Regions from separate parts of the Virgibacillus carmonensis genome, predicted to be linked through region 1. Evidence: riboswitches for the same ligand, from Rfam matches in the RefSeq annotation. Region 1 holds a riboswitch; each other region holds the start of a gene.
The links. A riboswitch is a leader RNA that binds a small molecule or an ion and turns the genes downstream of it on or off. The one in region 1 is predicted to bind S-adenosylmethionine.
Positions count from the first base shown of each region.

Region 2: another riboswitch for S-adenosylmethionine. It lies ahead of AC3G7N_RS10030 (PLP-dependent aspartate aminotransferase family protein); the one in region 1 lies ahead of ssuE (NADPH-dependent FMN reductase).
Region 3: another riboswitch for S-adenosylmethionine. It lies ahead of metK (methionine adenosyltransferase); the one in region 1 lies ahead of ssuE (NADPH-dependent FMN reductase).

Region 1 is NZ_JBYQFJ010000026.1:23,352-28,785, reverse strand. It holds gene gltC (glutamate biosynthesis transcriptional regulator GltC) at 1-557, shown strand, start outside; gene AC3G7N_RS16350 (LLM class flavin-dependent oxidoreductase) at 703-2,079, opposite strand; gene ssuE (NADPH-dependent FMN reductase) at 2,114-2,662, opposite strand; SAM riboswitch class I at 2,844-2,936, opposite strand; gene AC3G7N_RS16340 (GntP family permease) at 3,009-4,292, opposite strand; gene AC3G7N_RS16335 (3-hydroxybutyrate dehydrogenase) at 4,357-5,133, opposite strand; gene AC3G7N_RS16330 (sigma-54 interaction domain-containing protein) at 5,413-5,434, opposite strand, start outside.
Region 2 is NZ_JBYQFJ010000010.1:53,947-59,380, forward strand. It holds gene treP (PTS system trehalose-specific EIIBC component) at 1-835, opposite strand, end outside; gene AC3G7N_RS10025 (PQQ-dependent sugar dehydrogenase) at 1,079-2,116, opposite strand; SAM riboswitch class I at 2,269-2,386, shown strand; gene AC3G7N_RS10030 (PLP-dependent aspartate aminotransferase family protein) at 2,501-4,246, shown strand; gene metX (homoserine O-acetyltransferase MetX) at 4,263-5,279, shown strand.
Region 3 is NZ_JBYQFJ010000047.1:7,968-13,401, forward strand. It holds gene AC3G7N_RS19490 (tetraprenyl-beta-curcumene synthase family protein) at 1-516, opposite strand, end outside; gene AC3G7N_RS19495 (gamma carbonic anhydrase) at 586-1,101, shown strand; gene AC3G7N_RS19500 (thiol-disulfide oxidoreductase DCC family protein) at 1,138-1,545, shown strand; gene metK (methionine adenosyltransferase) at 1,603-2,802, opposite strand; SAM riboswitch class I at 3,124-3,230, opposite strand; gene pckA (phosphoenolpyruvate carboxykinase (ATP)) at 3,446-5,035, shown strand; gene AC3G7N_RS19515 (ABC transporter substrate-binding protein) at 5,247-5,434, shown strand, end outside.

The DNA of each region.
Region 1 (5,434 bases):
AATACCCAAATGTTGCGTTTCATTTACGGCAGGGTTCTTATAAATTTTTGATTGATTCCGTAAAAAAGGACGAAATCGATGTGGCTTTTCTTGGCCCTGTCCCTAAGGATGACCCAGAAATCGATAGCCATATATTATTTACAGAAAATGTTTTAGCTTTACTGCCACTAAATCATCCTTTGGCTGGAAGGGAAAGCCTCTATCTTACTGACTTGAAAAACGATGAATTTGTTAGCTTTCCTAAAGGTTATGTACTGGAAAAAGTAATCATAGATGCATGTAAACAGGTGGGATTCGTACCAAAAGTTTCATCTGAGGGAGAAGATTTAGACGCTATTAAAGGTCTTGTGTCCGCTGGAATTGGCGTAACACTCTTACCAGAGAGTACATTTCATGAGTCAACACCAAGGATGACCGTTAAAATTCCCATTAAAATTCCCGAAGTTAGAAGGACTGTAGGAGTTATTAAACAGAAAGAAAAAAATCTAGCACCTTCTGAAAAGATATTTTATGCGTTTGTGAAAAAGTTTTTCTCAAGGTTACAGGGGTTTCAGTAAATTGGAAGTTTATTTTTACAAAAATTCAATACACACGCCATAACAGGCATTGCTACCGCTGTAAATTATGGCGCGCCATAAATTGATAACACAATAGATAATCGGTTAAACTGGTCACTTATAAAGCTGTCACTTTTTATAAACCTTATCTCACAACCAAACCATTCGTCTGTTTGCCAGGATGATGTTCTGGCAATTGATTTCCACGTCCAAACAGATTATCCCTGAGAGAACTTCCCTCATATTCTTTTCGAACCACGCCCCTTTCCTGTAAAATTGGTACAACAAGTTCGATGAAATCCTTAAATGTGTCGGGTGTAATGGCATACGCAATATTGAATCCATCAACTCCGCCTTCATTTACCCATTCTTCCATTGTATCGGCAATTTGTTCAGGTGTTCCGACGGATGAAGCCCCCATGCCGCCAATACCTATAGCGTTTATAATATCCTTTACAGTCGATGGTTTATCAGGAAAAATATTAGTGAAATTTTCAAGTGCTGATCGGATCGAGTCATTTTCTATATAACTTATAACCTGATCTTGGGTATAGCCGGATAAGTCGACACCAGTCCAGCCTCCAAATAGAGCGAGCGCGCCCTCCGTGCTAATATGTTTCTTATAATCATTATACTTTGCTTTGGCTTCTTCTTCGGTTCTGCCAACGATTGGTACAAACATTGTAAGAATTTTCACTTCATCTCGTGACCTTCCCGCTTTTTCGATATCAGCCCGTAATCGTGTAACGGTATCTTTAGCAGTAGCAACTGTTGGAGCACCAATAAAAACACATTCCGCATTTTTCGCTGCAAATGCACGCCCTTTCGTGGATGCTCCTGCCTGATAAATAACAGGTGTCCGTTGAGTTGATGGTTCGCTCAGATGGGCGCCAGGAACTTTAAAATACGTTCCTTCATGTTTTATATCATGAACTTTGTCTGGGTCGGTATAAATCCCCTTTTCTTTATCTAACTGAACAGCACCGTCTTCCCAGCTTTCTTCCCAAAGCTTGTAGCAGACATCCAAATATTCAGCCGCTAAATCATAACGTTCATCATGTTTTAATTGATCATTAAGTCCGATGTTTACTGACGCGCTTTTTAAATAAGAAGTAACAATATTCCACCCCACTCGTCCATTTGTTAAATGGTCAAGCGTCGTCATCCGGCGGGCAAATGGATATGGATGTTCATGCGTGACAGAAGCTGTAACGCCAAACCCGAGATGTTTCGTTACTGCGGACATTAACGGAACAACTAATAACGGGTCATTGACCGGAGACTGCGCCCCTTGGCGAACAGCTGCATCCCGTGATCCATCATATACATCATACATACCTAACACGTCTGCAATAAATACAGCATCAAAACGGCCTTTTTCCAAAAGTTTGGCAAGTTCTATCCAGTACTCGCTATCCTTATAACGGTGTGATTCATCATCCGGATGAGTCCATAAACCAGGCGATTGATGACCAGCACAGTTCATATCAAATGCATTCAAGTAAATTCTCTTTTTTGTCATATATTAGTAACTCCTCCTTGATTATCTTTAGCTATCAGACTGATGGAACTACCACACTTTGACTGTTTACTAGGTCAGTAAAATAATAGAGTTGCTTTTTCGTGCGTTCTAAAACACCGTCATCGATAATGGGGGTTTCTTTCTGTTTATCAATTTGACTGTCAAGTAGATAAAGTCCTTTTAAATTGTGCCCCTTTAATGTTGCTAATACAGGCTTCAATGTATACTCAATTGCCAGCAGATGGGACATACTTCCACCCGTCATTAGTGGAAGTACTGGCGTATGTTGTAGTACATCCTGCGGCAAGACATCGAGTAATGTTTTTAGTACTCCTGAATAAGCGCCTTTATATACTGGAGATCCAACAATAACACCTTTAGCGTCTTGGATTAATGTAGCGATATCTTTAATTGCTGGGCTGTCATATTTCCCGAGAAATAAATCTTCATATGGCACATCTTTTACAGAAATATGAGTCACGGAAAAGTGTTCCTTTTTAAGTAACGTTCCTAAATATTTCAGTACTTGATCTGACCGTGAAAATTCAGAAGGACTTCCCGATATAATTACAATTTCACTCACAACGATCATCCTTTCTATTTATAAATAAAAAAGCGGAGGCAACTGGCCTGTTTTATTCCCAATTAAGAAAAGCTCAGGGTGCCTGGAAAGACACGACAAGCATAAGCAGAGTACAGTAAAAAAGCCCCCTTTTCTTTTAATGAGAAAAGAGGGCTTTAACTTGATACTTTTAGAATATCCGCTCTTATCTCCCAAGGAATTAGCACCTTTCTGACATTTGTCAGAGGTTGCTGAAGCTTCACAGGGCCATTCCCTCGGCTTCTCTTGATAAGAATATTTAATTAATATATAGTGTATTGCAATTAATCCGATAAATCAAGTAGGAATTTAATATTTCCAAAATTTATTAAAAAACTCCTAAAGCAGCTAATAAAATAACTACTACCACTGAAATTACTGGAATTAATACAGCAACAACAAATATATCTTTATAACTATCTTTATGTGTCATACCAGTTATCGCAAACAGTGTTAGCACCGCTCCATTATGCGGAAGTGCATCTAATCCACCAGATGATAGGGAAGCAACCCGGTGAAGATGTTCTGGATCGATTCCAGTATTTTGGGCAATTTTATAATACTTATCCCCAAGAGCTTCCAATGCTATCCCTAAACCGCCTGAAGCCGAGCCAGTTGCACCAGCTAGCACATTGACAGCAATCGCTTCAGAAATTAAAGGATTACCTTTCACTCCGAGTAAGACTTCCGTAAGCTTATCAAATCCAGGTACAGCTTTGACAACAGTACCGAATCCTACAGCGGCACTTGTATTAATAATTGCTGTAACTGAACCAACTGCTCCACTATTAATAGCTTTTACAAAGCCTTTAAATTTGTGCAGGTTTAGTAGCATAATTAACACAATTCCCGAAATCAGAGAGGTCACAATATCCCACTTAAATACATTCAACGTAATAAGTACCGCTAGAAGTGGTAACAAAGATAGTAGAAAGGAAGGTGTTTTTCCTTCAACATCAATAATTTTATTATCCTTTGGCTCTGTGTACGTTTCTCCGTTTGCTGTCAATCTTTTCTCACGCCACCGGAGATACAAATATCCACCCACCGCCATGATTAATCCAGCGATTATTCCCATAATAGGAGCTGCTGTTGCAGTTGTATTAAAATACTCCATGGGAATTAAATTTTGAATTTGTGGTGTCCCAGGTATTGCTGTCATTGTGAAGGTGAACGCACCTAGTGCAACTGTTGCTGGTATTAATTTTCTACTTATATTGGCCTCACGAAACAATGATAATGAAAGTGGATAAACGGCAAATACCACTACGAATAAACTTACTCCGCCGTAGGTTAACACGGCTGCAGAAACTAATACACCCAAAATTGCTCTCTTGGTACCGATGATTTTTGTTAATGCAACAGCAACTGATTTTGCCATTCCAGTGTCTTCCATTAATTTTCCAAAAACTGCACCAAGCATGAAAACAGGAAACCAATCTTTTGCAAACGATACAAATCCACTCATATAGGTGTCTTTATATGCATCTAGTAAATCAAGTCCCCCTGTTAGTGCAACTACCCCTGCAGCAATAGGTGCTACCCATATTATCGACCATCCTAGGTAGGCCAGTGCCATTAATACAATAAGACCAAGTATTATTCCAAACATAAAATCCCTCCATGATTAAAATGAAAATATGAATGCTTACTATTATTCTCGTAGAAAACGGTGATTATTGGGCTGTGTATCCTCCGTCGATGACCACTGCTTGCCCTGTCACTCCCCCTGCCTTATCACTAGCTAGGAACATCGTATAATCCGCAATTTCCTGAACTGACAATAAGCGCTTTTGCGGAACCAATGGATAAATTACTTCCTCAAGCACTTTTTCTAACGAAATGTTACGATTTTTGGCTAAATCCTCCAGCTGATTTCGAACGAGAGGAGTATCCACATAACCTGGGCAAATAGCGTTAACCGTAATCCCATCTTCCGCCCCTTCTAATGCAGCCACTTTTGTTAATCCAATTACACCATGTTTGGAGCTGTTATAAGCCGCTTTTCCGGCAAACCCAATTAGGCCATTAATAGATGACATATTAATGATTCGACCAAACCCTTGCTTTTTCATAATTGGAAATACATGTTTTGTTGCCATGAATGGACCCACTAGCATCACTTTTGTAATAAACTCGAACTTTTCCGTTGAAAAATCATCAATCGAAGCTACGTGCTGTAATCCTGCATTGTTAATAAGTACATCGATTCTACCGTATCGTTCAACTGTCGTATCAATAGCAGTCATAAGATCTTTTTCTTTTGTTACATCACACCCCATCCCGAAACAGGTATAACCTTCCTGGTTTAATTTGTCAGTGACATCCTTTACTTTCTTTTCGTCAATATCAGAAAAAACTACTTTAGCTCCATCTTTAACAAATTCAACGCCAATTTCGTAGCCAATACCACTTGCAGCTCCCGTGATTAAAACAACCTTTTCCGCTACCATAGTGAAAACCCTCCTACTTTTTTATAAGGATTCCGTGCTGAACAAGAACCCGAAATTATTAATTACCCTCACACTTATACATGCAATATGTATGCCAACTTTTAAACGATAAAAAACGTGCTACTAACGCTGTTCAACTTAACGTGAAAAATCCCATTTTCCGATTTTACGGAAAATGGGATTTTGGTTTAGTTTGACAATAATGTAAGCCCTTACTTAAACCTGAAAAAATAAAATATTCCAGAATAACGGAAAGCCTTTCCGGGAATTCGGAAAATTTTACAATCCATATTTTTTTATT
Region 2 (5,434 bases), on a different contig from region 1:
TAGGAATGAATATATCCGCTAACGTTTTAATTCCACGTTGGAGTGGGTTTTGTTTTTGTGCACTGGCTGCTTTCACTTCATCTTTACTTGCTTCCTCTATACCTGTTTCTTTAAGTATTGCTGCATATACCTTATCAACTGTACCCTGACCAATTACGACCTGGAACTGACCACTTGACAAGAAAGATCCTTTAACAATATCAAGATTTTCTAATGCCTCATTATCTACTTTATCCTGGTCAACTAATGCGAAACGAAGACGAGTGACGCAATGTGTTGCCACATTTATGTTATCTTCCCCACCAAGTGAAGCTACAATATCCTGCGCTTCCTTTGCATAGCCAGTTTCCTTGATGCTCTTGGTTTTACGTTTCAGTGCGGTGTGAAATAATACTGATTTACCTGCTTCCACCACATTGTCCTCAGTCTTATCAAGCATTTCAAGCGCTTCACCATTTGTCATAATTACTGGTGTTATTGTGCTTTTCGCTTTTTCTCTAATAAAATTTAAATCAAAAGTTACGAGTGGGTCTCCAGTTTTAACCTGATCGCCTTGTTTTACATGCGCTTCGAAACCTTCTCCATCAAGAGAAACCGTTTCCAAACCGATGTGAATTAAAACCTCAATACCTGATTTGCTTTCAAGACCTACCGCATGTTTAGTTGGGAATATCTGTACAACTTTACCATCAAATGGTGCTACAACTTTTCCGTCACTTGGTTCTATTGCTAATCCATCACCCATCATCTTTTCAGAAAATGTTGGGTCTGGAACAGCATTAAGCTGCTTAATTTCACCACTAAGCGGTGCATATATGATTTCATTGTTACTCATAGTAAGTGCTCCCTCATTTCTATTTCTCTTTTAAACTTGTATATACATGTTTACTGAAATAGTATAACTTGTATATACATGTAATGCAAGGGCTTACATTCAACTGTTTAATTTAACCATTTATTTTGAAAACATTCACTACTGCTTACAATAATTTTTGGATTAGGGGATTTATCTTAGAATGGCAAAATCAATTATTATTAAATGCAAAAAGAGACTGCTAGTGAACAGCCTCTTCTATGTTCATTGCTGTATAAAGATTAAACGGTCATCATTTTCAGCAGGGTCGCCACGTCCGTCCGTGTTATTTGTTATAACATACAACCCTTTTTCTGTAGCCAGTACGTCACGGACACGACCCAGATTATCTATTAATAGTTTCACTTCATTACTGAAAGGATCAAATTCACGTACACCTTCTCCGCGTAAAGAAGCGAAATAAAATTCCCCATCTATATATGCCATACCTGAGGGAGCCCATGTTGATTCTCCTGAATGAACAACTGGCTCAATCATCCCTTCCCTTGATTGATCACCACGAATTATTGGCCATCCATAATTATTACCTTTTTGAATTCGGTTAATTTCATCATGAGCATTTGATCCATGTTCCATTGCATACAACGCCCCTTCTTCATCCCAGGCAAGTCCTTGTGGATTACGATGACCATACGTATATACATAGGAATTTTCAAACGGATTATCTTTCGGAATAGATCCATCTAAGTTCATTCGCAAAATTTTACCAGACAGGCTGTCCAGGACTTGAGCATTACTTTCTACAGTGGCATCACCAGTTGTAATATATACCTTGTCATCTGGTCCAATCGCGATTCTGCCACCTTGATGAAATTTCCCACCTGGAATCTTATCTAGCAATACTTCTATCTCCTTCCAATTGTTCGAAGCTTCTTTCATTTTAATGACACGTTGATAATATTCCCCATTTTCTTGGTATGAATAATAAGCAAAAGCCTCTTTTGTTTTTGTAAAATTCGCTGGCATAGCAATGCCTAATAAACCAGCTTCAGGCTGATTTGATATATTCTTTTCAAAGCTAACGGTTTTCTTCGATTGCTCTCCATTTTTTACAGTTACAATTGCCCCAGTTCGCTCACTGATATAAAACGTACCATTTGCAAGTTGTATTTCCCAGGGTTCGTCTAGATTTTGAGCAACCACCTTGCGTTGTTCATTAGGAGTCGGGGTTTTCACTTTATGTTTTTCAGAACATCCAACTAATAGGAAAAACAGACAAGACATTACTAAAAACATTCGCATATTGGAACACCTCTTATCAGACTTATTTGCTCCAGTTTATCGATAATCTAGATTGCTTTCAAATTAAACTTAAACTAAATTTAAATATTTTTTCAAATAACTGTTGACGGATGAACATTTTTAGATATATAATTGTCATTAAATTTAAATAACTCTTATCAAGAGTGGCGGAGGGAATAGGCCCTGTGATGCCCGGCAACCATCAAGCTAGATTTCTAGCCTTGAAAGGTGCTAAATCCTACAGGTCATTTATGATCTGGAAGATAAGGGGAGGATCGTCGTTACATAAACGCCCTCTTCTTAGGAAGGGGGATTTTTGTTTTCCCTCCTTTCTAACCTACCAGACCATTAATAATAGGCCAACTACAAAAGGAGGAATTATTAATGTCAAATTTCAATCTTCACAATCCAGAAACTGTACTACTGCATGGTGGTCAAGAGCCTGATCCAGCAACAGGATCTCGGGCTGTACCTATTTACCAAACAACTTCCTATTCATTTCGCGATACGGAACATGCACAAGACTTATTCGGATTAAAGGAGCCTGGGAACATTTATTCACGGATTGGCAACCCTACCGTTGATGTTTTCGAACAACGTGTTGCATTACTTGAGGATGGTGTTGCTGCAGTAGCGACTTCATCTGGAATGGCAGCAATAACACTCGCAATTTTAAATATTGCTGGTGCAGGTGATGAAATCATTGCCGATAGTAATTTATATGGTGGAACTTACAACCTGTTTGCTAATACGTTACCTCGATATGGAATTAACGTTAAGTTTGTCAATGCCACTAATCCTGGTGAGATCGAAGAAGCAATAACAGATAAAACGAAAGCTGTTTTTGGAGAAATTATCACCAATCCTAGCTTACATGTATTCGATGTTGAGGAAATTGCAGCGATTGCTCACAGTCACAACATTCCACTTATTATTGATAACACATTTGCAACGCCCTATATCACCAAGCCACTAACTTGGGGAGCTGATATAGTCGTCCATTCTGCTACAAAATGGATTGGAGGTCACGGTACCGCGATTGGCGGGATTGTTGTGGATGGCGGCCGTTTTAACTTTGATAATGAAAAATTCCCTGGATTTATTGAAGCCGATGAAAGTTACCACGGAATTCGCTACGTGGATATCGGCCCAGCAGCATTTGCAACAAAATTACGGGTGCAGCTATTGCGCGATATCGGGGCATGTTTGAGTCCACACAATGCGTTTTTACTTTTACAAGGTTTGGAAACATTGCATTTACGGATTGAAAGACATAACAAAAATGCCAAAGAAGTCGCCGACTTTTTGCAAAACCATCCAGCAGTTGAATGGGTTAACTATCCTGGACTAAAAGAACATCCATCTTATGAATTGGCAAAGAAATACTTTAAAAATGGTTATGGCTCTATCATAACGTTTGGGATTAAGGGTGGTCGCGCAGCAGGTACAAAATTGATCGACAACGTTACACTTTGGTCACACGTGGCAAATGTTGGAGATGCGAAATCACTCATTATTCACCCAGCTTCAACAACACACCAACAACTAAGTGCGGAAGACTTGGAAAAAAGTGGCGTTTCTGAAGAATTAATTCGACTTTCAATTGGTATTGAATCAACAGAAGATATTTTAACCGATTTAGATCAAGCTATTGCAAAAGCAACAAATGAAGACCTAACGATTCCTCTAACAACAGAAGACACTGTAAAATGGTTGGTCGGCTCACCTTTTAAAAGAGATCAGGGTGCTGTAAGTAAGAAAGTAATTGCATTTTTTGATTCTGGTGATCCTTCGAGCCATCTAAATAGAAGTGCAGAGCAACTACAGCAATTGGGCTTTTATATTGTACCAATTACTGAATCAGAACAGGAAAGTTCCTACAAACAACTAGCAGATATTCCGTTTGACATTGATGCAGTTTGGTTTAATGGAAAGGTTTTACCAACAACAATTGAACAACTCATTAATAAACAGGTGAAAATAGTTTGGGCTGAAGAGCCGGCAGTTTCCGATCAAGCATTAGAAAACGCTGAGGCAGCTGGAATTACCGTTATTTCTGGTAAAAACCCTTTTCATGAAACAATCCGTATAAGGGGAAATAGCCCATTAAATATACCTGTTGAAGTTTAAACGAAGGAGGGGTCATATGGAAATATTTCAGAAAACCTTTTCAACAACAGAAAATATATCCATTGGCCCACTCCCTCTAATTTCTGGTGAAGTAATCGATGACGTAACATTACAATATGAGCGTGTTGGGCCAATTGATGCACCGGTCATATTAGTATGTCATGCTCTAACAGGAAATCATATTACAGTCGGTACAACCGAATCACCAGGATGGTGGCATGGGTTAATTGGTAAGCAAAAGTACATTAATACAGAAAAGTTTCAAGTAATCACATTTAATGTACTCGGCGGTTGTGATGGCTCAACAGGACCCGGTTCCCTTAATCCCGGAACAGATGAAGTTTATCGAACAACTTTTCCTTCCATTACAATTCGTGATATGGTGCATGCACAATACCAGGCATTGAGGGAGTTAGAAATCAACAACCTAATAGCGGTTATCGGTGGGTCTCTTGGTGGAATGCAAGTGCTAGAATGGGGTATTCTCTATCCGACAATAATGGAGAAACTAATTGTTCTAGCAGCGACCCCTTTCTTCTCTGATTACGGAATTGCTTTTAACCATATTGCATTATCCGCGATCAAACAGGATCCTGTTAAAGGATTGGAAATAGCACGAATGATTGGCATGGTGACCTATCGAAGTTCTTCTTTATTTACAGACAGATTCAACCGGGAAAAGGTAAATTCCAAATATGAAGTGTCATCTTATTTGAATTATCAGGGGCAGAAATTAGTTCAACGATTTGACCCCAACAGCTATAGTTACTTATTACGAGCGATGAATGGGCACGACATTGGTGACTGCCGTGGTGGATGGCAACAAGCATCCAAGAAGTTCAAGCGACCATTACTAGCCATAAGTTTCGAAAATGACTTAATATACGAACCACACCATATTAAAGCTTTAACAGAGGTCATGCCAACCAGTTCCTATCACCATATTCAAACCAATTTTGGTCATGATGGTTTCTTAACTGAATTTGAAAAATGGGGAGAAATTGTTCAGGCGTTTATTGATCCACATGCTTAAGTTTTACTGAATCGGGATTAATGATCAACTTTGGGGCTTTTCGATTAACTTTCATAGCATTATACATTAGAAAAACTGGGCAATCCGCCCAGTTTTTTACTAGAGAAACATCTAATAAATCTATTTTTTCCTGACACAGTTATGATCATTGAGAG
Region 3 (5,434 bases), on a different contig from region 1:
CTGTAAGTCTCCATACAGGCTGCAAAGTTTCACTAACAACTTCTTAATAGTTTCATACCCTTCCCTATTAGATAATGTCTCTTGACATGTCTGAACTAAATCGTTTAAATATCCACCATCATCCTGATCATCACGCAATTCATAATAATTCTTAACCGGAACTTGCGGTGATAACGCGTCGAGCATCGATTGATGTAACATTCGAAAATCAGATGGATCAAGAGATGTACTCCGATCACAAAGGTTATCTAAATAATCACTAATCGTTTGGTAAGCTACAATGAATTGTATAGCCTCTTTCCAATTCTCCTTTGCGAGAATAGCATATACTCCCCCGCCCTGACAATGAAAGCGTTTGGAAGAAATGCTTGCAAGTGCTTGATTACGTAATTCTTTGTTCGGAATTTTCTCCGCACGGCTTTTCCAATACCCCAATTCTGTACGAACCCGCGGGAAAATTTTCAAATATACCTTACTCATTAATGAAAGCGACGATTTCGGCACACGATACGACAAGTCACTTCCTCCTTTCACTTTTAATTTTTTGTTATACTACTTATACACCATACTTTTAGGAGGATACAAATGATACACCACTATAAAAATATAGCACCTACTATTCATGATTCTGCTTTTATCGCAAATGATGCAGTAATTACTGGGGATGTTACAATTGGCGAAGAATCAAGTATTTGGTTTAAAACGGTGATTCGGGGCGATGTAGCGCCAACTAGAATCGGAAAAAGAGTAAGTATACAGGATTTATCAATGGTTCACCAAAGCCCAGACAATCCTGTTATTGTAGAAGACGACGTGACAATCGGGCATCAGGTCACACTCCATTCGGGAATCATACGTAATAATGCACTAATCGGAATGGGGTCGCTTATTTTAGATGGGGCTGAAATTGGTGAACATGCATTCCTAGGGGCAGGTAGTCTTGTGCCACCAGGCAAAAAAATTCCGCCTCGCACACTAGCATTAGGTAGACCAGCAAAGGTAGTACGCACGCTTACAGATGAAGACTATCAAGAAATGGAACGCGTTAGAAAAACGTATGTGGAAAAAGGACAATATTATAAACATAATACATCTTTGTAAAATAAAAAGCGCTAGTAACTCAGAGGTGAGATTTGGATGAATAAAATTATATTATTTGATGGAGAGTGCAACTTATGTAACTGGAGCGTTCAATTTATTATCAAAAGAGATCCAAAAGGTCATTATAAATTTGCCTCGTTACAAAGTAAGGTTGGTAAAATGATTGTAGAGAAACAGCACATCCCAAATGATATTGATAGTTTCATACTAGTAGATAATCGTAAATGTTATTATAAGTCAACAGCTGCACTTCAAGTATGCAGGAAGTTAAAAGGAACTTGGAAAATGGCTTACTTCTTTATTATTATTCCAAAACCCATAAGAGACTTTTTTTATGGAGTGCTTGCTAAGAACAGATATAAATGGTTTGGAAAAAAGGATAGGTGTATGATCCCTTCTCCTGAAATGCGAAATAGATTTGTACAAGAGGAATCAGATTTGTAAAAGGTAAAAATAAAACGTCACGACACCAAAATTGGAAAGTCGTGACGTTTATGTTTACTATTTAGTTGTAAGAGCTTTTAATTCCTCTACTTTATCTGTCTTTTCCCAAGGGAATAAGATATCTGTTCGACCAAAATGTCCATACGCTGATGTACTTCGGAAGATAGGCTTTTGTAAATCAAGCATCCGTATTATGCCTGCTGGTCTTAGATCAAATAACTTCCTTACTGCTTGAACCAAGTCCTCTTCATTTACTTTTCCAGTTCCAAATGTATTGATAGCAATAGATACTGGTTCCGCTACCCCAATTGCATACGCTAATTGTACTTCACACGTTTTAGCTAGATCAGCAGCTACAATGTTTTTTGCTACATATCTCGCCGCATATGCCGCCGAGCGATCCACTTTCGTAGAATCTTTCCCACTAAATGCTCCTCCACCATGGCGAGCATATCCACCATACGTGTCAACGATAATTTTACGGCCAGTAAGTCCCGCATCACCTTGTGGTCCACCAATTACGAATCGACCTGTAGGATTAATAAAGTATTTTGTTGTTTCATCTAATAGTTGCTCTGGTACAACAGGACGAATTACATGTTCAATTAAATCTTTTTCAATTTGTTCGGTAGTGATATCTTGATGATGTTGGGTTGAAATAACAATAGTATCTACTTTTACAGGATTATCATTTTCATCATACTCCACAGTTACCTGTGTTTTACCATCTGGACGCAGATAATCCAGCGTCTTATCTTTCCGAACATCTGCTAGTCTTTTCGCTAGTTTGTGCGCTAACGAAATGGCAAGAGGCATCAATTCCTTCGTCTCATCACAAGCGTAGCCAAACATTAATCCTTGATCCCCAGCACCGATTGCAGCGATTTCATCATCAGTCATTTTACCTTGACGTGCTTCAAGTGCAGTGTTTACCCCTCCTGCAATATCAGCTGACTGCTCATCAATTGCAGTTAGAACAGCACAGGTATCAGCATCAAAACCATATTTTGCACGGGTGTAGCCAATATCCTTAATCGTTTGTCTCACGATTGCTGGAATATCTACATACGTATTGGTAGAAATTTCACCAGAAACTAATACTAACCCGGTTGTTACAGTTGTTTCACACGCAACACGTGCAAGTGGATCTTTTTTTAAAATTTCATCTAAAATGGAATCTGATATCTGGTCACATATTTTATCAGGATGCCCTTCAGTAACAGATTCAGATGTGAATAAACGACGATTTGCAGCCATATGGCTAAATCCTCCCCTTATAATGAGTTACGGATCTCTGTCTTTCCAGTATGAAAACAAAAGCGGAAGCGCTTGGTCAGTGGCGTATGGACTGATTGACCTGTGCAAGATTAGATGAACTTGACTTATCGCCCGTAATGGGGAAAGTCAAAAATGAATCTTTTGCTGTGATGAAGTGAAGATGAAGTCCACTAGCCGCTAAGCGCTGTAGCTGGATATGGCTACTATTATAATTACTGTAACCAAGGTTCAGTATATTTAAATTCCTAAAACAAAAAAAGCCCTTCCTGTATTCATGAGGAAAGGTGTTGTGGCCATTTCCTCTTATTGTTCAAGGAGTGATCCTTGCATCAGGTTAGCACCTTTTCACAAAAGTGATGGTTGCTGGGTTTCATAGGGTCTGTCCCTCCGCCAACTCTGAATAAGAGAGTATCCGTTCGAGATTAATCGTACCGAAATCAATTAATGATGTCAACTTTTTTTAACTTAATACGAAATTTTTCTTATGCGTTTGCATATAAAATAATAGATTAGTATGGATTAATTTTATAAATGTGTTATACTAATAAACAGATTTACAAACATATATAAATAAAACTTATTTTTTAAAAACAAAATCCATCCAAAAAGGTAGGTATCATACATGAAATCGGTGGAACAATCATCATTACTAGAAGAATTAATTTCCCATAAGAAGGTACAAAAAAACTTATCTGTGTCTCGTTTAGTTGAAAGAATACTGGATCGAAATGAAGGTACATTAATGTCATCCGGTGCCATTCAAGCAACTACCGGTAAGTATACCGGCCGTTCCCCTGATGATAAATTTATCGTTCGCGATGAAACGTGTGAAAACTTTATTGAATGGGGATCAGTGAACCAACCAATTGACGAAAAGTCATTTGAAAACCTATATACAAAAGTAATGAATTATTTAAAAGAAAAAAATGAATTATTCCAATTTAGAGGTTTTGCAGGTGCTGACAAAAAATACCGTTTACCAATTCAAGTCATCAATGAATATGCATGGCATAACCTATTCGCTAGACAATTGTTCATTACACCAGATGATGAAGAATTACAATCACATGACCCAGGATTTACTATTGTTTCTGCACCTACGTACAAGGCGGATCCCGCAGTTGACGGAACGAATTCAGAAACGTTTATTCTTGTTTCCTTTAAAAAACGCATTATTCTAATTGGTGGAACTGAGTACGCTGGAGAAATTAAGAAATCCATTTTCTCTGTTATGAATTACCTTTTACCACAACGTGAAGTGTTATCCATGCACTGCTCTGCAAATGTAGGGCAAGAAGGAGACGTTGCTTTATTCTTTGGCCTGTCTGGAACAGGTAAAACAACACTTTCAGCTGATCCATATCGTCGTTTGATTGGTGATGATGAGCATGGCTGGAGTCCAAACGGTGTATTCAATATTGAGGGTGGCTGTTATGCAAAGTGTATTAACCTGTCACAAGAAAAAGAACCACAGATCTTTGATGCTATCCGATTTGGTTCAGTGTTAGAAAATGTTAGATTTGATGAAAATACACGTATTCCAGATTATGATGATACATCGTTAACTGAAAATACCCGCGCAGCATATCCATTAGAAAATATTGATAATATTGTAACACCTAGCGTTGCTGGTCACCCAAATACCATCATCTTTTTAACAGCTGATGCATCTGGAACGTTACCACCGATCAGTAAATTAACAAAAGAGCAAGCAATGTATCACTTCTTAAGTGGATATACAAGCAAGTTAGCCGGAACAGAACGTGGAGTTACAGAACCACAAGCAACATTTTCTGCATGTTTTGGTTCACCATTCTTGCCACTTGCACCATCAACCTATGCAAAAATGTTAGGTGAGAAAATAGATCAATTTAACTCAAATGTTTTCTTAGTAAACACTGGTTGGACCGGTGGATCATACGGCGTCGGAAATCGCATGAAGCTTTCTTATACTCGCGCTATGATTCATGCAGCACTTGAAGGTGAACTAAACACGGTCGAAACAACAAAGAATGATATCTTTGGATTGGAAACCCCTATGCATGTCCCAGGAGTTCCTGATGAAGTTTTAGTTCCAAAGAAAACGTGGGAAGATAAAGAAGCTTACGATACAGAAGCGAAAAAGCTTGCAGTGAAGTTCCATGAAAACTTTAAGAAATTCACACAAGCCAGTGATGAAATTAGTAACGCTGGTCCATTATATAGAGGTTAATACTCACAAAAAAACCGGTCTTTACACAAAGGCCGGTTTTTTTGTGTTCTAAAACTGTCTAGCACTTGGACAGTAAAGAACTATAATCGCTAGTATTCTGTCTGTCCCATTCTACAAACCACACTTTTTCCTAGTATAGGCAATCACACATTTACATGGATTTCATAAACTATTTAGACACTATTCTATTCGAAAGAAAGGACCTGAGCTTATGAAAAAAATAACCTTTACATTGCTTATTGGGTTAACAATTGTTCTTCTGACAGCATGTAATTCAAATGAAAAGTCCTCTATTAAATTAGCTGAAGTAACACGCTCTCTTTTTTATGCTCCTCAATATGTTGCTCTTGAGAAAGGCTTTTTTGAGGAAGAAGGATTGGAAGTTGAACTCCAAACAAC